4 regions of the Streptomyces spongiicola genome follow, and region 2 is predicted to be linked to each of the others. Evidence: riboswitches for the same ligand, from Rfam matches in the RefSeq annotation. Region 2 holds a riboswitch; each other region holds the start of a gene.

Region 1 (4,728 bases), 5.6 Mb from region 2:
AAGGCGCGGTCGGTCAGCGCCACACAGGCGGCGCCGGCCTCCGGGTCGATCCACAGGAACGTGCCGGACTGGCCGAAGTGGCCGAAGGTGCGGGGCGAGGACGCCGCGCCGGTCCAGTGCGGGGACTTGCCGTCCCGGATCTCGAAGCCGAGTCCCCAGTCGTTCGGCTTCTGGTGGCCGTACCCGGGCAGGACGCCGGGCAGGCCGGGATGCACGACCGACATCGCCTCCAGCACGGTCCCGGCGTCGAGCAGCCGCGGTGCCTGCACCTCGGCCGCGAAGCGCACGAGGTCGTCGACCGTGGAGACGCCGTCCTTCGCGGGCGATCCGTCGAGCGACGTCGACGCCATGCCCAGCGGCTCCAGCACGCCCTGGCGCAGGTACTCGGCGAACGGGATGCCGGTGGCCTTCGCGATGTGGTCGCCGAGCACCTCGAAACCGGCGTTGGAGTACAGCCGGCGGGTCCCGGGAGGCGCGGCGACCCGGTGCTCGTCGAAGGCGAGCCCGCTGGTGTGCGCGAGCAGGTGCCGCACGGTGCAGCCGTCGGGCCCGGCCGGCTCGTCCAGCTCCACCGCGCCCTCCTCGAAGGCGACGAGCGCGGCGTAGGCCGCGAGCGGCTTGGTGACCGAGGCCAGCGGGAAGCGGTGCCCCGTCGGGCCGTGGGCACCGGCGACGGTGCCGTCCGCGCGCACGACGGCGGCGGCCGCGGTGGGGACGGGCCAGTTCTCGATCAACGCCAGGCTCTGCATGGTCACGAGGGTAACCAGCCGCCGCCCGGGGCGTAACCGCCGGGTTCCCGCTTGCCTGGAGTGCACTCGAACCTTCTAGCGTGGAGGCATGACGGTGCTGGAGACCCCAACCGCGACGGGCGAAGGACGCGTATCGGCGCCACCCGCCCACCCCCGGCCCGACGGGCAGGACCAGTACACCATCGGCGAGGTCGCCGACTGGACCGGCCTGAGCGCGCACACGCTGCGCTGGTACGAGCGGATCGGCCTGACGCCGCACATCGACCGCTCGCACACCGGGCAGCGGCGCTTCAGCAACCGCGACCTGGACTGGCTGGCCTTCGTCGGCAAGCTCCGGCGTACCGGTATGCCGGTGGCGGACATGGTCCGCTACGCCGAGCTGGCGCGCGAGGGGGACCACACCCGGGAGCAGCGGCGGGAGCTGCTGGAGTCGACCAGGCGCGACGTCCGCGCACGGATCGCCGAACTCCAGGGCACGCTCGCCGTGCTGGACTACAAGATCGATTTCTATGCGGGCGCCCGGCGGGCGCCGGAGAGGGCCTGAGCCCCGATGACGGAGAGCATGATCGAAAAGGTACGGCTCGGTACGGACGGCCCCGAGGTCGGAGTGCAGGGGCTCGGCTGCATGGGCATGAGCGAGTTCTACGGCGACACCGACGAGGCCGCGGCACGCGACACCCTGGAGGCGGCGCTGGAGGCGGGTGTCACCCTTCTCGACACGGCCGACATGTACGGGAACGGCGCCAACGAGGAGTTCCTCAGGCCCTTCCTGGCGGCGCACCGGGGCGAGATCACCCTCGCCACGAAGTTCTCCGTCGTCCGGGACGCCGGCGACGCGTCCTTCCGGGGCATCAGCAACGACCCCGCCTACATCCGCGAGGCGGCCGAGGCGAGCCTCCGCCGGCTCGGCGTGGACGCGATCGACCTCTACTACATGCACCGTCGCGACCCCGCGGTGCCGCTGGCCGAATCCGTCGGCGCGATGGCCGAGTTGGTGCGGGCCGGCAAGGTCCGCCACCTCGGCCTCAGCGAGGTGACCGGCGCTGAACTGCGCGAGGCGCACGCCGTCCACCCCATCGCCGCACTCCAGTCGGAGTGGTCCCTGTTCAGCCGCTCCGCCGAGCGGAGCGCGGTGGGCGCCGCCGCGGCGCTGGGGGTGGCGCTGGTGCCGTACTCGCCACTCGGCCGCGGCTTCCTCACCGGCTCGTTCGCGGACGCGGCAGAGCTTCCCGGGGACGACTTCCGGCGCTACCAGCCGCGTTTCACCGGCGACGCCGCCGCGGCGAACGCGGCGCTGCTGGAGCCCGTCCGCAAGATCGCCGCCGCGCACGGTGCGACGCCCGCGCAGATAGCCCTCGCCTGGGTCCAGCGGCGGGCCGAGGTCCACGGTCTGCCGGTCGTCCCCATCCCGGGCACCCGCAGCCGCGGGCGTCTGGAGGAGAACGTCGCGGCCACGCGGATCACGCTCACACGGGACGAGCTGGCGCTGCTGGAGCCGATCGCGGAGCGGGTGGTGGGAGACAGGTACCCGGACATGTCCTCGACGTCGGACTCCCGCGAGTAGCACGCTCACGGGGCCCGGCGGCGGACCGCGCGCCCCCTGGCGGGGATCACCGGCTCCGGTGGGTCCCGTGCCCGGATCGCCTGCTCCGGCGGGGCGTTGGGCCGGGCGGGGCGCCCGCGGCCGGGTGGGGGGCACTCGGCCGGGGGAGGCCGAGAGGACGGCGAGGGGTGCCGGGAGTGCCGCGGGGATGCCGCGGGGACGCCCGGACACCCCGGGCCCGGGTCACCCCGGGCCCGGGACACCCTGGGCCCCGGAGCGCGGCGCCCCTACCGCCCGACTCGGCTCCCCACGCCAGGTCAACCGGGTGGCCGTCGCGCCGGTCCCGCTTCTCGCGGAGGATACGCGCGTGACCTTCCCGTGACCCTTCGCTTCATGGGCGTGTAACACGCCCGCCCGCTTCGTCACCGCGGCGAAACACCGTGCGGCATCGGCGGAAACCCCGGCGCGCCAACCTCGTGCCCCATAACGGGCCGACTTCCCGGGCGGCCGTGCCGGATCACCGGCGCGCGGATGCCGCGGCCAGCGCGCCCGCGGCGACCGCGGCGCCGGCGCACACCGCGGTGTGCAGTGCGCCCCAGCCGCGGTGGTCGTGCCAGAGTCCCCGTTCGACCGCGGCGGCCGCCCGGCCGAAGACCGCGACCGGGTGCCCGCGGCGTGGATCGCCGAGGAGCAGGTCGCCGGCCAGTCCGGCGGCGGCGCCGTACGCGAACGTGATGTCCGGGCGCGGCGGAGCCGGCCCTCCTGCTTCGGCAGGCATGTTCGTCCTCACTCAGGGTCCGCGCCCTGGCTCGACGTGACCGGCGGCGAGGAGTTCCTGGCTCCGGGGTGCTCCCTGGTGCTCCGCGAGGGGGAGCGCACCCGTGACAGTGGCGGGACCGCGCCGGATTCGCGCCGGCTTCCTCTTCTGCCGCCGTAAGTGGCCCCGGAAGTCCACCACGGGCCCCGAACGCCCGTCAACTCGCCCTTGACCTGCGACGGGACGGGGCGCACCGCCCCGGGGCGCGGGTGCGGGGCGCGTACACGGGTGGGGCCGGGCACACGGGTGGGGCCGGGTACACCCGGTGGGTGTGCCCGGCCCCGGTGGGAGGTCGTGCCGCGGCGTCAGACCACGATCAGGTAGATCCCGAAGGCCACCGCCGCCGCGCAGAGCGCGAAGCAGGCGTACGCGCCCGTGCGGGCGAGGCCGGCCGAGCCTCCCCGAGCGGCCGCGGCCTCCTGCTTGGAGAGGCCCGCGATGCCCAGGGTGAACAGGCCCACCAGGGCGACGGTCACGACGAGGCTCACGCCGAAGACGGAGCCCAGAGCTGCCCAGTCGATCTTCATGTCGTTCTTTCCTTACACCGTGGCGGCGGGCGCCGGAGCGGACTCGGAGGACTGGGCCGGGAAGGCGGCCTTCAGCGCCCCGGGCTCGGTCGCCGCGATCCCGGCGGCGGCGTTCGGGGTTCCGGCGGCGTTCGGGGTCTCGGCGGTGTTGGGGGTTCCGGCGGCGTCCGGCGTCTCTGACCCGGGCCCGGCCACCTGGGTCGCGGCGGCGCCGGCCGGGGGCGGGGAGACGGCCGCGATGGCGGTGGTGACGACGCCCGCGGGCGCGATCTCGTCGTCCGTGACGTTGGTGTGGTCGACCGGCTTGCGGCGCGAGATCACCCAGATGGCCCCGGAGCCCGCGACGAGCAGCACGGCCACGGCGGCGATGCCCCAGGCGCCCTGCTTGGTCAGGAACTCCGCGGCCGCGGCGACCAGGCCGGCGGCGGGCAGGGTGAGGCCCCAGGCGACGAACATCCTGGTGGCGGTGGACCAGCGGACCACACCGCCCTTGCGGCCGAGGCCCGCGCCCATCACGGCACCCGAGCAGGACTGGGTGGTGGAGAGCGAGAAGCCGAGGTTCGAGGAGGCCAGGATGACCGTCGCGGCGCTGGTCTGCGCGGCGAAGCCCTGCTGCGGCTGGAGGTCGGTCAGCCCCTTGCCCATGGTGCGGATGATGCGCCAGCCGCCGAGGTAGGTGCCGAGCGCGATCGCGACGCCGGCGGAGACGATGACCCACATCGGGGGGTTCGAGCCGGGCGCGAGGACGCCCCCGGTGACCAGGGCCAGAGTGATGACGCCCATGGTCTTCTGCGCGTCGTTGGTGCCGTGGGCGAGGGACACCAGGCCGGCGGAGGCGATCTGCCCGGCGCGGTAGCCCTTGGAGGTGGACCGGTCCTCGGTGGTGCCGCCGATCCGGTACGTCAGCCTGGTGGCGACGAGGGCCGCGAGACCGGCGACGAGCGGGGCCGCGACGGCCGGGATCAGGACCTTGGTGACGATCGTGCCGCCGTTGACGGCCGAGAACCCGGCGGACATCACGGCCGCGCCGATGAGACCGCCGAAGAGGGCGTGGGAGGAACTGGACGGGAGGCCCAGCAGCCAGGTCAGCAG
Region 2 (4,728 bases):
GGCGAGCTGGAGTTGGGGATCGGCATCCACGGCGAGCCCGGCCGTGAACGGCGGCCGATGATGACCTCGCGCGAGATCGCGGACTTCACCGTGGAGGCGGTCCTCGACGACCTGAGGCCGTCGAGTCCGGTGCTGGCGCTGGTCAACGGCATGGGCGCGACGCCGCTGCTGGAGCTGTACGGGTTCGGCGCGGAGGTCCACCGGGTGCTCGCCGAGCGCGGTGTGCCGGTGGCCCGGACCCTGGTCGGGAACTACGTCACCTCGCTCGACATGGCCGGCTGCTCGGTGACGCTGTGCGAGGCGGACGAGGAGATCCTGCGGCTGTGGGACGCCCCCGTGGAGACGCCCGCGCTGCGCTGGGGCCGCTGAACCGTGCCCGGCCCGGGCGGAGTTCCCGGCCCGGGCGGCGAGGGCGGTGCCGCGTCCGCGGGCCGCGACGACGCGCACAAGGGAGCCGACGTGCACAAGGGAGCCGACGTGCCACGAGAAGCGGACGCAGACGCGGTGCTCGACGCGGAGTTCTTCCTCCGCTGGATGAACGCCCTCGCGCGGGCGGTGGACCGGGAGGCCGCGCGGCTCACCGAGTTGGACGCCGCGATCGGGGACGCCGACCACGGGACCAATATGCGGCGGGGTTTCACGGCGGTGGCGGCCGCGCTGGAGAAGGACGCGCCGGACACTCCGGGTGCCGTACTGACGCTGGCGGGGCGCCGGCTGATCTCCACGGTCGGCGGGGCTTCGGGGCCGCTGTACGGGACGCTGCTGCGGCGTGCCGGCAAGGCGCTCGGCGACGAGGCCGGGGTGTCGCGGGCGCAGCTCGCCGAGGCGCTGCGCGCGGGGATCGCGGCGGTGGCCCGGCTCGGCGGCGCGAAGGCCGGGGACAAGACGATGCTGGACGCGCTGGAGCCGGCGGCGGCGGCGCTGGACGAGTCCTTCGCGGCTGCGCGCGCGGCCGCGGAGGACGGTGCGGCCGCGACCGTGCCGATGCTGGCCCGCAAGGGCCGCGCGAGCTATCTGGGCGAACGCAGCGTCGGGCACCGGGATCCGGGGGCGGCGTCCTCCGCCCTGCTGGTCGGCGCCCTCGAGGAGGCCGCGCGATGACCGGTGTGGTGGGGATCGTCCTCGTCTCGCACAGCGCGCAGGTCGCCGCGGCGGTCGCCGATCTCGCCCGGAGGCTGGCCGGCTCGGGCGACGGGGTGCCGGTGGCGGCGGCCGGCGGCACCGCGGACGGCGGCCTCGGCACCAGTGCGGACTCGACCGCCCGCGCCGCGCGCGAGGTGGACCGGGGGGCGGGGGTGGCCGTGCTGGTGGACATCGGCAGCGCGGTGCTGACGGTGAAGGCGCTGCTGGCCGAGGGGGACGAACTCCCGGAGGGCACCAGGCTCGTGGACGCGCCGTTCGTCGAGGGGGCCGTCGCGGCGGTGGTCACGGCGTCCGCCGGAGCGGATCTGGACGCGGTGGTGACGGCGGCGGAGGAGGCGTACGGCTACCGCAAGGTGTGACCGTACGCATCCGTACGCGGCTTGTGATGCACCTGGTCAACGCACTAGTGTCGCAGGGCCTTGGTGAACGGGAAACCGGTGGAGTACCGGTGCGGCCCTCGCCACTGTGATCGGGAAGTCCGGCTCTCTCCGCGAGGAAGCCACTGGACGGCCGCGGGAGACCGCGGTGTCCGGGAAGGCGGAGCCCGGGCGGCATGACCCGTCAGCCAGGAGACCGGCCGGGGCGCGTTGTCCATCCACGAGGTGCTGGAGAGGTCTCCCTACCCATGCATATAGCCGAGGGCTATCTGCCCCCTGTGCACGCGGCCGCCTGGGCCGCCGCGTCCGCCCCCTTCGTGATCCACGGCGTACGGGCGCTGACCCGCGAGGTCAGGGCGAACCCCGAGTCCACGCTGCTGCTCGGCGCGGCCGGCGCCTTCACCTTCGTACTGTCGGCGCTCAAGATCCCTTCGGTGACGGGCAGTTGCTCCCATCCGACCGGCACCGGACTGGGCGCGATACTGTTCCGGCCGCCGATCATGGCGGTGCTCGGCACGATCACCCTGCTCTTCCAGGCGCTGCTGCTGGCCCACGGGGGCCTGACCACGCTCGGCGCGAACGTCTTCTCGCTGGCGGTCGTGGGGCCCTGGGCCGGGTTCGGGGTGTACGTGCTGCTGCGGCGGTCCGGGGCGCCGCTGATGGTGGCGGTGTTCTCCGGTGCGTTCACCGCCGACCTGTCCACGTACTGCGTCACCAGCGTGCAGCTTGCGCTGGCGTTCCCCGACCCGGGCAGCGGTGTGGTGGGCGCCCTGGCCAAGTTCGGCGGCATCTTCGCGGTCACCCAGGTGCCGCTGGCGGTCAGCGAGGGCCTGCTGACCGTCCTGGTGATGCGGCTGCTGGTGCGGTCCAGCAAGGGCGAGCTGACCCGGCTCGGGGTGCTCCTCCAGGGCGGGGCGGAGAAGGAGGCCGCGGTCCGATGAGCCGCAACGCGAAGATCAACACACTGCTGCTGGCGATCGTGGCCGCGCTGGCCGTGCTGCCGCTGGCGCTGGGTCTGGGCGACCACAAGGAGGAGCCCTTCGCCGGCGCCGACGGTGAGGCGGAGGCCGCGATCACGGAGATCGCCCCGGACTACGAGCCCTGGTTCGCCCCGTTGTACGAGCCGCCGTCCGGGGAGGTCGAGTCGGCCCTGTTCGCCCTCCAGGCCGCTCTGGGCGCGGGTGTCCTCGCGTACTACTTCGGGTTGCGCAGGGGCCGCCGGCAGGGCGGGGCCCGGGTGGCGGCCGCGCGGGACGCCCGGACGCCCGCCGCCGGTGCGGCCGATTCCGCCGGCGCGGGCGCGTAGTCCCCGATGCTGCCGATCGACGCGGCGGCGCACGGCAGCCGCTGGCGCGGCCGCCATCCGGGCGAGAAGGCGGCGCTCGGCCTGGGCCTGACGGTCTGCGCCGTCGCGCTGCCGCCGTGGCCGGGTGCCGTCCTGGTGGCGGCGGCCGCGGTCGCGGTGCTGCTCGGGCCCGCCGGGGTGGCGCCCCGGCGGCTGTGGCGGGCGTGGCGCATCCCGCTGGGGTTCTGCGTCACGGGCGCGGTTCCGCTGCTGTTCGCGGTGGGCGGCCCGGACGGCTTCGTGGCGCTCGCCCCCGACGGGCCCCCGCACGCGGCCCGGCTGCTGCTGCGGACGTCGGCGGCCTCGCTCGGGGTGCTGCTGTTCGCGTTCACCACGCCGATGTCCGACCTGCTGCCCCGGCTGGCCCGGGCCGGGGTGCCGGGGCCGGTCGTGGACGTGGCGCTCGTGATGTACCGCATCGCGTTCCTGCTGCTGGACGCGGTGCACCGGATCCGCCAGGCGCAGGCCGCCCGGCTCGGCCACACCACCCGGGCGGCGGCCTGGCGGTCCCTCGCGGGGCTCGCCGCCACGGCGTTCGTGCGCGCCTTCGACCGGGCGCAGCGGTTGCAGACGGGGCTCGCCGGGCGGGGCTACGACGGGACGCTGCGGGTCCTGGTGCCGCCGGCGGCGGTGTCCGTGCGCTTCCTGGCGGCGACCGCGGGGCTGCTCGCGGGACTCGTCGCCGTCACCCTCGTACTGGAAAGGTCCGTGCTGTGAGCGGTTCCGTGGACGCGCACGCTCGCGGGGGCGCGGTCCCCGTGGTGGAACTGGCCGGCGCCGGGTTCTCCTACCCGGACGGCCCGCCGGTGCTGCGCGGTGTCGACCTCGCCGTGGCCGGCGGGCGGTGCCTGGCGCTGCTGGGCCGCAACGGGAGCGGGAAGACGACCCTGATGCGGCTGCTGAGCGGCGGGCTGCGCTGCGGTGAGGGGCGGCTGCTGCTGGACGGCGAGCCGGTGGCGTACGACCGCGCAGGGCTCACCCGGCTCCGGACGACCGTGCAGCTGGTGGTGCAGGACCCGGACGACCAGTTGTTCGCCGCCTCCGTGGCCCAGGACGTGTCGTTCGGGCCGATGAACCTGGGGCTGCCGGAGCCGGAGGTGCGGGCCCGGGTGGCCGGGGCGCTCGACGCGCTGGACATCGCGGCGCTCGCGGACCGTCCGACGCATCTGCTGTCGTACGGGCAGCGGAAACGGGCCGCGATCGCGGGCGCGGTGGCGATGCGGCCGCGGGTGCTGGTCCTGGACGAGCCGACGGCCGGGCTCGACCCGCACGGCCAGGAGAGGCTGCTGGCGGTGCTGGAGCGGCTCGGGGAGTCCGGCACGACCGTGGTGATGGCCACGCACGACGTGGACCTGGCGCTGCGCTGGGCCGACGACGCGGCCGTGCTGTCCCCGGCCGGGCTGCGGACCGGGCCGGTGGCGGAGCTGCTGGCGGACCGGGGGCTGCTGGAGGGGGCCCGGCTGCGGCGGCCGTGGGCGATGGCGGCCGAGGAGGTGCTGCGGGCCCGCGGGCTGCTGGAGTCGGGCAGTCCGGGTCCGCGGACCCCGGAGGAACTGGGCCGCTGGGCGGCACCGGCGTAGCGCATCTCACCCGGACCTCGTTGTGCAACTAGTTGCATAACGAGGTCTCCGGCGTCTACAAAAGGGGTCGACGCTTATCGCGCGAGGAGGCGCCCCGATGACCCCGACCCCGTACCCGCATCTGCTCAGCCCGCTCGACCTCGGCTTCACCACACTCCCCAACCGGGTGCTCATGGGCTCCATGCACATCGGTCTCGAAGAGGCCGAGAACGGCTTCGAGCGCATGGCCGCCTTCTACGCCGAGCGCGCCCGGGGAGGCGTCGGGCTGATCGTCACCGGCGGC
Region 3 (4,728 bases), 4.0 Mb from region 2:
GAACACGGCCGCAGCCGCGGTGGTCTGCGTCATGTCGTCCTCCGTCGCATCAGCCACAGGAAGAAGGGGCCGCCGACCAGGGCGGTGAGGATGCCCACGGGGATCTCCTCGGGGCTCATGGCGGTGCGTGCGGCGAGATCGGCGGCGATGAGGAACGCTGCGCCGAGCAGTGCGGCGGTGGGGAGGGCGCGGCGGTGGTCGGCGCCGACGAGCAGCCGTACGACGTGCGGCATGATCAGGCCGACGAAGCCGATCTGGCCGCTGACCGCGACGATGGTGCCGATCATGAGGGCGACGAGCGTGAACAGGGCGGCGCGGAAGCGGTGCACGTCCAGTCCGAGCGCCACGGCGGCCTCCTCACCCGCGAGCAGGAGGTTGAGCGGACGGCACACGCCGAGCAGGACGGCCGTACCGAGCAGGACGGCGCCGACGGGGATCCACAGCACCGTCCAGGTGGTGCCGGCCAGTCCGCCGAGCATCCAGCGCAACGCCGACTGCGTCTTGTGCGGGTCGTCGGAGGTGACGATCAGGAAGCTCGCCAGTGCGGACAGCACCTCGGCTGTCGCCACGCCCGCCAGCACGAGCCGGACGGTGGTCATCCGGCCGCCGGACCGGGCGAGGAGGTAGACGGCGACCAGGGCGGCGAGTGCGCCGAGGAACGCCGCCACCGGTAGGGAGAACGCGCCGAACAGGGTGAGGTTGAAGACGACGACCAGCACCGCACCGACCGAGGCCCCCGACGAGACCCCGAGCAGCATCGGGTCCGCGAGGGGATTGCGCACCAGCGCCTGCAGGGCCATCCCGGACACCGCCAGGCCCGCTCCGACGACGCCGGCCAGCAGTACGCGGGGGAGGCGGACGTCGATGACGATCGTCTCGCGGACCGGTGTCCAGGTCGGGTCGGCCGGCGCCGGATGCACCCGGTGCAGCAGGATGCCCCAGACCTGGTCGGCGGGGACGCTGATGGACCCGGTCGCGATCCCGAACGTGGCCGAGACCACGACGAGCGCGCCCAGCAGCGCCAGCACCAGCGGGTAGGGGACCCCGGGGCGGCCCGGGACAGGGGCCGCCGCCCCGGGCGCCGTCCGGGCGCCCGGCCTGCCGGTGGCTGCGGCTTTCGTCCGCTCGGCCGCGTCGACGGCTGGGGCCGCGTCGACGGCTGCGGTGGCTCCCACGGCTTCCGTCACTCCCGAGGCTTCCGTCACTCCCGAGGCTTCCCTCGCTCCCGAGGCTCTGGTCACTTTTGCGGCCCTGGCCGCCACGGCCACAGAAGTCGCATCAGTTACATCGGCAGTAGCGGTCACCTCGGCCGCAACGGCCGCGCCGGTCGGGTCGGTCACGCCGTCCGCCCGGGCCGGGTCGCCCGCGCCGGTCACCCCGGTCACCCCGGTCACGCCCGTCACCCCGGTCACGCCCGTCACCCCGGTCACGCCCGTCACCCCGGTCACGCCCGTCGCAACGGCCGCGCCCGTCGCAACGGCCGCGCCCGTCGCACCGGCGGCGCCGGTCGGGTCGGTCGGGTCGGTCGGGCGGGTCACTTGAAGCGTTCCGGGTGGATCTGGCGGGCCAGGGACTCGACGCCGGAGGGTACCCGGACCCCCAGGACCGTGGACGACAGCGGGAGTACCGCGAACCGCCGGTTCTTGATGGCGGGTACGTCCTTGAGTGCCGGGTTCGCCAGCAGGAACCTCTTCTTGTCCTCGACCGTCTGGTCACCGTAGTCGTAGATGACGACGACCTCGGGCATGCGCTCGGCCACCTGCTCGAACGACACGTCGCCGAACGCCTTGTCCAGGTCGGCGAAGAGGTTCACTCCACCGGCCCGCTTGATCATCTCGTTGCCGACGCCCGCCCCGCCCGCGGTGAAGGCGGTCTTGTCGCCACTGTCGTAGACGAAGACCTCCACCGGCTTGGCCCCGGCGAGCTTGTCCTCCACCGCCTCCAGCGTGCCATGGAGCTTCCTCAGCTGCTGCTCGGCCCGATCCGGCACACCGAAGATCCTGGCCACGTTCCGGATCTCCCGGTCCATCGCGGCCATCGTCACGGGCCCGGTCGGGCACTCCTCGATGTTGAGGTAGGAGTTGATCCCGGCCTTGGACAGGGCGGCGCGGCCACGGCCCTCCTTCTCGTCGAAGGTGCTGGCGAAGCCGCCGTAGGCGAGGTCCGGTTCCGCCGCCAGCAGCGCCTCGAAGGACGGGTACTGCTCCGCGATGACCTCGATGCCGTCATACGCCTCCTGGTACTCGGGGAGGATCCTGTCGTCGAGGTATGCCGTGCCCACCATCGACTTCTCCAGTCCCAGTGCCAGCAGGACCTCGGTCGCATGCTGGTTCAACGACACCGCGCGCTGCGGAGGCCGCTGGTAGGTCGTCTTCACACCGCAGTTGGCGACGGTCACGGGGAAGCCCTCGGCGGCGGGGCCGGCGGCCTGGGCGGCGTCGTCCCGGGTGGCGCTCCCGCCACAGCCGGATACCAGCAGGGCCGCGGCGGCCATGGCCGTCAGCAGGGATACGGGACGCTTGCGCATGGTGTGGGTCCTCTCACCATGGCACGGTCCGGACGGTGGTCCGGAGCGTGGCCGGATTCGGGTAGACGGGACGGGGCGGGGCGGGACGGGGCGGGGCGGGACGGGGTGCGGGAGGCAGCACGGAACCGGTCAGGCGGGCGGATTCGGGGAGACCGGCCGACCCGGGCAGACCCGCCCATCAGGGGAGACCGGCCGACCCGGGCAGGCGAGGCGACCCGGGTTGGCGGGTTCACCCGGGTGGACCGGCCGACCCGTTGAGGAAGGGCGGAGGTCCCCCGGGCGCGCGATGCCGGGGGCCGGCCTCAAGGTCGGGTCGCCTGGTCGGCCCGCGTCGCCCGGTCAGCCCGCGTCGCGGAGCGGCGCTGAACGGGCACGCCGGGGCAGGGTGAAGGCGTAGAGGTCGAGGATGTCCGTGAGCGCGGCGACACCGGGGCCGCCTGCCCGCACCCAGGCGGCGACGTCCTCGGTCGCGGCCGGGTCGTTGACGAGTCCGAACCAGACCGGCCGGCCGCCGGCGGCGCGTCCCTCGGACGAAGGCTGCACCACGATCACGTTCGCCTGATCGCACACGTCGAGACAGCCGGTGATCCGGACCGGGGCGTCCTTAGCGAGACGCGCGGTCTGCTCACGGTGGTCGACGCCGGTCACCTTGGAGCTGCCGCAGCAGCAGTCCCGGCACACCACCACCCGGCACGGCACCGAACCGCCGCGGGAAACCTCCACGGGCATCACGACAAGCCCTCCTCTCCGGGGAGATCCGCCCCAGTCGTGTCGAGGAGGCGACCGCGTGAGTCTCCTGGCTCTCGGGTCAGTGCTCGTCCCGGCCTTCCCACCCGCACACGGGCAGTGGTCTGTTCGGGATCCGCTCGCCGATCACAGTGGCGGGACCGCGCCGGATTCACACCGGCTTCCTCGTTCCGCCGTCGCCTTTTCACGGACATCATGGCAGAAGACCACGTCATGTCATACGCCCGCGGTCCACCGGCCGGGGGCAACTGCCGCACCCGGCCCGCGCACAGAGGCAGCGCGCGGCGCCGAGGGCTCGCACGCACCCTGGACAGGCGACCCGTCCGTGGTCGCGAGGCGGTGGGCCGCATCGGCGGGTTCCGGCGGGCCGTTGCGGGGGAACGGCGTCGGGAAGCGGTACGCGCCGGTGCCCGGAACCGGGACTACACCGGGACCGGGACCGGGACGACGACGCCCGGTGCCCGCCGCGGCAGTGTGCGGTCGGTGCCGGCAGCCCACCGGAGGGAAGCAGGCCGGTGCTGCGGCGTCCCGCCGCACGCGGCAGCCACCCACCGGGCCCGTAGGGTACCCCCATGGTGATCGCGACGGTCCGCGAGTGGCGCGACGAGAGGGGTGGGGCGTCCTCGACTCCCGCGAGACGCCCGGCGGCTGCCGGGGCCACTACTCCCGCATCGAGATGGCGGGTTTCCGCACGCTGTCACCGGGACAGCCGGTGGATCTCCGGTGGGAAGCCCCCGGCTTCAGCCAGGACGGGTACGACTACCGCGCGGCGGGCATCGTGCCCCGGCCCGGGTGACCTCAACGGTCCGGGCCGACCGGGGCGGCGGCGCGACCACGACCGCGACCGCGACCACGACCGCAACGGACCGCCGCCGACCCGGTGTCAGGGACCGTTGCGGTCACCCGGACCCGGGGCGTCAGGGACCGTTGCGGTCACCCGGACCCGGGGCGTCAGGGACCGTTGCGGTCACCCGGACCCGGGGTGTCAGGGACCGTTGCGGTCACCCGGGCCCGGGGTGTCAGGGCCGGCCGGGGCGTCAGCGGCGGCGCAGGACCGCGGTGGCCGTGCGCAGTCGCTGTTCGATCTCGCGCCGCTGTCCCGCCCGGGACGTCGGCAGCGAGACGCTGATGCCGAAGAGGGTGCCGTCCGGTGCCGCGGGCAGGGCCACCGCGAAGGAGACCAGCCCCACCTCGTACTCCTCGAGCGAGCGGGAGAGGCCGTCGTCGCGGACCTCGTCCAGGGCCTTGGACAGCTGGGTCCAGGTGGTGTGGGTGGCATCCGTCAGCCGCTCGTAGGGCCCCTTCCCGACGAGTCGCAGCACCTCCTCGTCCGGCAGTTGGGCGAGCAGGCACTTGCCGAGCGCGGTGCAGTGCGCGGGCACCCGCAGCCCCGGCTCGGCCCGCGGGCTGAGCAGATGGCGGCCGGGCGCGGAGTCGAGGTAGACGACCTCGTT
Region 4 (4,728 bases), 1.7 Mb from region 2:
CGACCTTCATGAAGGTCGGCACCATCGTGCTGCTGGCCCTGGGCGTCGTCATCGCGATGCCGACGCTGAAGATGCCGGCCGTCACCGAGTTCGCCGGCAACGGCCAGGGGCCGGTCTTCGCGGGCTCGCTGTTCCCGTTCGTCTTCATCACCATCGCGTGCGGCGCGCTCTCCGGATTCCACTCCCTGGTCTCCTCGGGCACCACCCCGAAGATGATCCAGAAGGAGACCCAGATCCGGATGATCGGCTACGGGGCCATGCTGACCGAGTCGTTCGTCGCGGTCATGGCGATGATCTGCGCCTGCATCCTCGACCCCGGTCTCTACTTCGCGATCAACTCCCCGTCCGGCGCCATCGGGACGACGGTCGAGTCCGCCTCCCGGGCGGTCGCCGACCTCGGCTTCACCGTCACCCCCGAGCAACTCACCCAGGCCGCCGGGGACGTCGAGGAGGCGAGCCTGCTCTCCCGCACCGGCGGTGCGCCGACCTTCGCGCTCGGCATGTCGGAGATCTTCTCCGCGGTCGTCGGCGGCGCCGGGATGAAGGCGTTCTGGTACCACTTCGCGATCATGTTCGAGGCGCTCTTCATCCTCACCACGCTCGACGCCGGCACCCGCGTGGGGCGGTTCATGCTGCAGGACTCGCTCGGCAACGTCTACCAGCCGATGAAGCGCATCAGCTGGAAGCCCGGCGTCTGGTTCGCCAGCGCGGTCGTCGTCGGCGGCTGGGGCTACTTCCTCTGGGTCGGCGTACACGACCCGCTCGGGGGCATCAACCAGCTCTTCCCGCTCTTCGGCATCGCCAACCAGCTCCTCGCGGCCGTCGCCCTCGCGGTCTGCACCACGCTGCTGGTGAAGTCCGGACGCCTCAAGTGGGCGTGGGTCACGGCCGTCCCGCTCGCCTGGGACGCCACGGTCACCCTCACCGCGAGCTGGCAGAAGGTCTTCTCCGGCGACCCGAAGGTGGGCTTCTTCTCCCAGCGCGAGAAGTACCGGGCGGGCATCGACTCCGGCGAGGTGCTGGCCCCGGCCAAGTCGATGGACGACATGCACACCATCGTCACCAACTCGACCGTCGACGGTGTGCTCTCGGCACTGTTCGCCCTCCTCATCGTGGTGGTCCTGGCGGACGCCGCCCGGGTCTGCTTCCGGGCGATCAGCAGGCCGGAGACCGTCCGGCTCGCCGAGGTCCCGTACGTCGAGTCGAAGCTCGTCGCACCCGCCGGACTGTTCGCCACGAAGGAGGAGAAGGCGGAACTCGCGGCGGTCGGCGCCGGCGCCGGCGCCCCGGACCGGGAGGCCGCCGGAAGCGGCAGGACGTGAGCACCGTGGCGCGCATGACGGGTGGGGCGGGCAGGGCGGGACGGGACGGGCGGGTACGGCGGGTATGACAGGACGGGTGGGGCGCGCATGACGGGTACGGCGGGACGGGCGGGTACGGCGGGCAGGGCGGGTACGGCGGGTACGGCGGGCAGGGCGGGTGCGGCGGTGGTGCGCGGCGTACGGCGCGCGGTGCGCTGGGTCCGCTGGTACGTGCGCGAGGTCTCGGGCGAGTCGGTGTACGACCGCTATGTGGCCCACACCCGGGCGCACGACCCCGACGCGGAGGTGATGTCCCGCCGCGAGTTCGAACGCCGCCGCACGGACGAACGGGAGGCCGACCCCCGCAAGGGATTCCGCTGCTGCTGAGCACCCGGTCCGGCCGGCCGTCCACGGGCCTCCGCGCCTCCCCCGGGGAGGGCCGGAGGCCCGTCCGCGTGCCCCTTCCCCGCACGGGACGGAGGCGGGAGACCCGTGCCCGGGCTGCCGCCCCCGCTCAGCCACGCCTGAAGCTCTGAGCGGGTCACGACACAAGATGTGGGGGGTACCTCAACTCACCCCCCCTACATGTATGCTCATCCTCGCTGTCGACGCAGGGGAATCCGGTGGGAATCCGGAACTGTCCCGCAACGGTGTACCGGTGTGCGCTGGTCCGAGACCAGGACCCGCACGCCCGGGTGAGTCCGAGAACCTGCCGGCGGTGCGCCCGGACCGTCCGGCCCGGGTGCCCAGACGTCCGGGCCTCGCGGAACAGGCCGGTGGACGCGGTCCGCCCTGCCCGGGTGTGCGTCCGTGCCCCTGCCCCGCCGGCCCCCAGCCGAGCGAGGGAGAGCACCCCGTGACCATCGCGCCGCCCGATCCTGCTTCAGCGCAGCTCGCCGACGGACCAGGCACCGCGCTTCTGCGGACCCTGACCGAACTCACCTCCGACCTGCCCGACACCGACCCCGGCCGGGTGGCCGGGGCCGCCCTCCGGGGCCGTCACGCGGGATCGGACGAGGCCGAACTGCGCGAACTGGCCACGGAGGCGGCCGCCGGCCTGATCTCCGAGGACCCGGCGTACTCCCGGCTCGCGGCACGACTGCTCACCCTCGCCATCGCCGAAGAGGCGGCCGGCCAGGGCGCCTCCGCGTTCTCCGGCTCGATCGCCGTCGGCCACCGCGAGGGGCTGATCGCGGACCGCACGGCCGTCTTCGTCCAGACGCACGCCCGGCGCCTCGACGCGCTGGTCGACCCGGGCGCCGACGACCGCTTCGGGTACTTCGGCCTGCGCACCCTCTACAGCCGCTATCTGCTCCGGCACCCGATCACCCGCAAGGTCGTCGAGACCCCGCAGTACTTCATGCTGCGCGTCGCCTGCGGTCTCGCCGAGGACGACACCCCGCGCGCGCTGGAGGAAGTGGCCTCCCTCTACGGGCTGATGAGCCGCCTCGACTACCTGCCGTCCTCCCCCACCCTCTTCAACTCCGGCACCCGGCACCCCCAGATGTCGTCCTGCTACCTGCTGGACTCCCCGCTCGACGAGCTGGACTCCATCTACCAGCGCTACCACCAGGTGGCGCGGCTCTCGAAGCACGCCGGCGGCATCGGCCTGTCGTACTCCCGGATCCGCTCCCGCGGTTCGCTCATCCGGGGCACCAACGGCCACTCCAACGGAATCGTGCCGTTCCTGCGCACACTGGACTCGTCGGTGGCCGCCGTCAACCAGGGCGGCCGGCGCAAGGGCGCGGCGTGCGTGTACCTGGAGACCTGGCACGCGGACATCGAGGAGTTCCTGGAGCTGCGCGACAACACGGGCGAGGAGGCGCGCCGCACGCACAACCTCAACCTGGCGCACTGGATCCCCGACGAGTTCATGCGCCGGGTGAACGCCGACAGCGACTGGTCGCTGTTCTCCCCCGCCGACGTACCGGAACTCGCCGACCTCTGGGGCGACGACTTCGACGCCGCGTACCGCAGGGCGGAGGCCGCCGGGCTCGCCCGCCGCACCATCCCCGCCCGCGAGCTGTACGGGCGCATGATGCGCACCCTCGCACAGACCGGCAACGGCTGGATGACCTTCAAGGACGCGTCCAACCGCACGGCCAACCAGACCGCGGAGCCCGGGACCGTCGTCCACTCCTCCAACCTGTGCACCGAGATCATCGAGGTGACCGACGACGGCGAGACCGCCGTCTGCAACCTCGGCTCGGTGAACCTCGGCGCGTTCGTCGTGCGGGACGCCGCCGACGGCGAGGAGGTGATCGACTGGGCGCGGCTGGACGACACCGTCCGCACCGCCGTGACCTTCCTCGACCGGGTCGTCGACATCAACTACTACCCGACCGAGCAGGCCGGCCGCTCCAACGCCAGGTGGCGCCCGGTGGGCCTCGGCGCGATGGGCCTCCAGGACGTCTTCTTCAAGCTGCGCCTGCCCTTCGACTCCGCCGCGGCGAAGGCCCTGTCCACGCGCATCGCCGAGCGGATCATGCTGGCCGCCTACGAGGCGTCCTGCGACCTGGCCGAGCGCCACGGTCCGCTCCCGGCCTGGGAGCGGACCCGCACCGCCCGGGGTGTGCTGCACCCCGACCACTACGACGCGCGTTTCGCCTGGCCCGAGCGCTGGGCCGCGCTGCGCGAACGGGTCGCGGACACCGGCATGCGCAACTCGCTGCTGCTCGCCATCGCGCCGACCGCCACCATCGCGTCGATCGCGGGTGTGTACGAGTGCATCGAGCCGCAGGTCTCCAACCTCTTCAAGCGCGAGACGCTGTCGGGCGAGTTCCTCCAGGTGAACTCCTACCTGGTGGACGACCTGAAGCGGCTCGGCGTGTGGGACGCGCAGACCAGGGAGGCGCTGCGCGACTCCGGCGGCTCGGTGCAGGGCCTGAACTGGATCCCGGCCGAGGTGCGGGAGCTGTACCGGACCGCCTGGGAGATCCCGCAGCGCGGCCTGATCGACATGGCCGCGGCCCGCACCCCGTTCCTCGACCAGTCGCAGTCGCTGAACCTGTTCATGGAGACGCCGACCATCGGCAAGCTCTCCTCGATGTACGCGTACGCCTGGAAGCAGGGCCTGAAGACCACGTACTACCTGCGGTCCCGCCCCGCGACCCGGATCGCCCGGGCCGCCTCGGGCACGACCCCGGCCGCCTCGGGCACGACCCCGGCCGCCACCATCCCGGACGCCACCATCCCCGTCCAGCAGGCCGCCGACCCCGAGGCCGTCGCCTGCTCCCTGGAGAACCCGGAGTCCTGCGAGGCCTGCCAGTAACTCCGCCCCGCCATCCGCACCCCACCTCTGGAGGACGGCGCCCCGCGCCGACTGCTATGAACGACAAGAACCTGCTCGATCCGGGCTTCGAGCTGACACTGCGCCCGATGCGCTACCCGGACTTCTACGACCGCTACCGGGACGCCATCAAGAACA

What was found. A riboswitch is a leader RNA that binds a small molecule or an ion and turns the genes downstream of it on or off. The one in region 2 is predicted to bind cobalamin.
Region 1: it holds a riboswitch for cobalamin, as region 2 does, so the genes downstream of both, DDQ41_RS05695 (cobalamin biosynthesis protein) here and DDQ41_RS30095 (energy-coupling factor ABC transporter permease) in region 2, are expected to answer to the same signal.
Region 3: it holds a riboswitch for cobalamin, as region 2 does, so the genes downstream of both, DDQ41_RS12690 (hypothetical protein) here and DDQ41_RS30095 (energy-coupling factor ABC transporter permease) in region 2, are expected to answer to the same signal.
Region 4: it holds a riboswitch for cobalamin, as region 2 does, so the genes downstream of both, DDQ41_RS23140 (ribonucleoside-diphosphate reductase subunit alpha) here and DDQ41_RS30095 (energy-coupling factor ABC transporter permease) in region 2, are expected to answer to the same signal.

What each region holds. Positions count from the first base shown of each region.
Region 1 covers NZ_CP029254.1:1,315,297-1,320,024, reverse strand. The annotation lists gene DDQ41_RS05710 (serine hydrolase domain-containing protein) at 1-749, opposite strand, end outside; gene DDQ41_RS05705 (MerR family transcriptional regulator) at 838-1,293, shown strand; gene DDQ41_RS05700 (aldo/keto reductase) at 1,300-2,313, shown strand; partial or broken gene DDQ41_RS05695 (cobalamin biosynthesis protein) at 2,816-3,070, opposite strand; cobalamin riboswitch at 3,102-3,263, opposite strand; gene DDQ41_RS05690 (hypothetical protein) at 3,415-3,636, opposite strand; gene DDQ41_RS05685 (inorganic phosphate transporter) at 3,649-4,728, opposite strand, start outside.
Region 2 covers NZ_CP029254.1:6,921,240-6,925,967, reverse strand. The annotation lists gene dhaK (dihydroxyacetone kinase subunit DhaK) at 1-369, shown strand, start outside; gene dhaL (dihydroxyacetone kinase subunit DhaL) at 505-1,101, shown strand; gene dhaM (dihydroxyacetone kinase phosphoryl donor subunit DhaM) at 1,098-1,502, shown strand; cobalamin riboswitch at 1,520-1,739, shown strand; gene DDQ41_RS30095 (energy-coupling factor ABC transporter permease) at 1,769-2,461, shown strand; gene DDQ41_RS30090 (energy-coupling factor ABC transporter substrate-binding protein) at 2,458-2,826, shown strand; gene cbiQ (cobalt ECF transporter T component CbiQ) at 2,833-3,582, shown strand; gene DDQ41_RS30080 (energy-coupling factor ABC transporter ATP-binding protein) at 3,579-4,445, shown strand; gene DDQ41_RS30075 (oxidoreductase) at 4,543-4,728, shown strand, end outside.
Region 3 covers NZ_CP029254.1:2,907,366-2,912,093, forward strand. The annotation lists gene DDQ41_RS12675 (FecCD family ABC transporter permease) at 30-1,031, opposite strand; gene DDQ41_RS12685 (ABC transporter substrate-binding protein) at 1,535-2,527, opposite strand; gene DDQ41_RS12690 (hypothetical protein) at 2,867-3,256, opposite strand; cobalamin riboswitch at 3,297-3,495, opposite strand; partial or broken gene DDQ41_RS12695 (cold shock domain-containing protein) at 3,847-4,070, shown strand; gene DDQ41_RS12700 (IclR family transcriptional regulator) at 4,312-4,728, opposite strand, start outside.
Region 4 covers NZ_CP029254.1:5,267,610-5,272,337, reverse strand. The annotation lists gene DDQ41_RS23150 (carbon starvation CstA family protein) at 1-1,322, shown strand, start outside; gene DDQ41_RS23145 (YbdD/YjiX family protein) at 1,491-1,688, shown strand; cobalamin riboswitch at 1,885-2,032, shown strand; gene DDQ41_RS23140 (ribonucleoside-diphosphate reductase subunit alpha) at 2,158-4,572, shown strand; gene DDQ41_RS23135 (ribonucleotide-diphosphate reductase subunit beta) at 4,629-4,728, shown strand, end outside.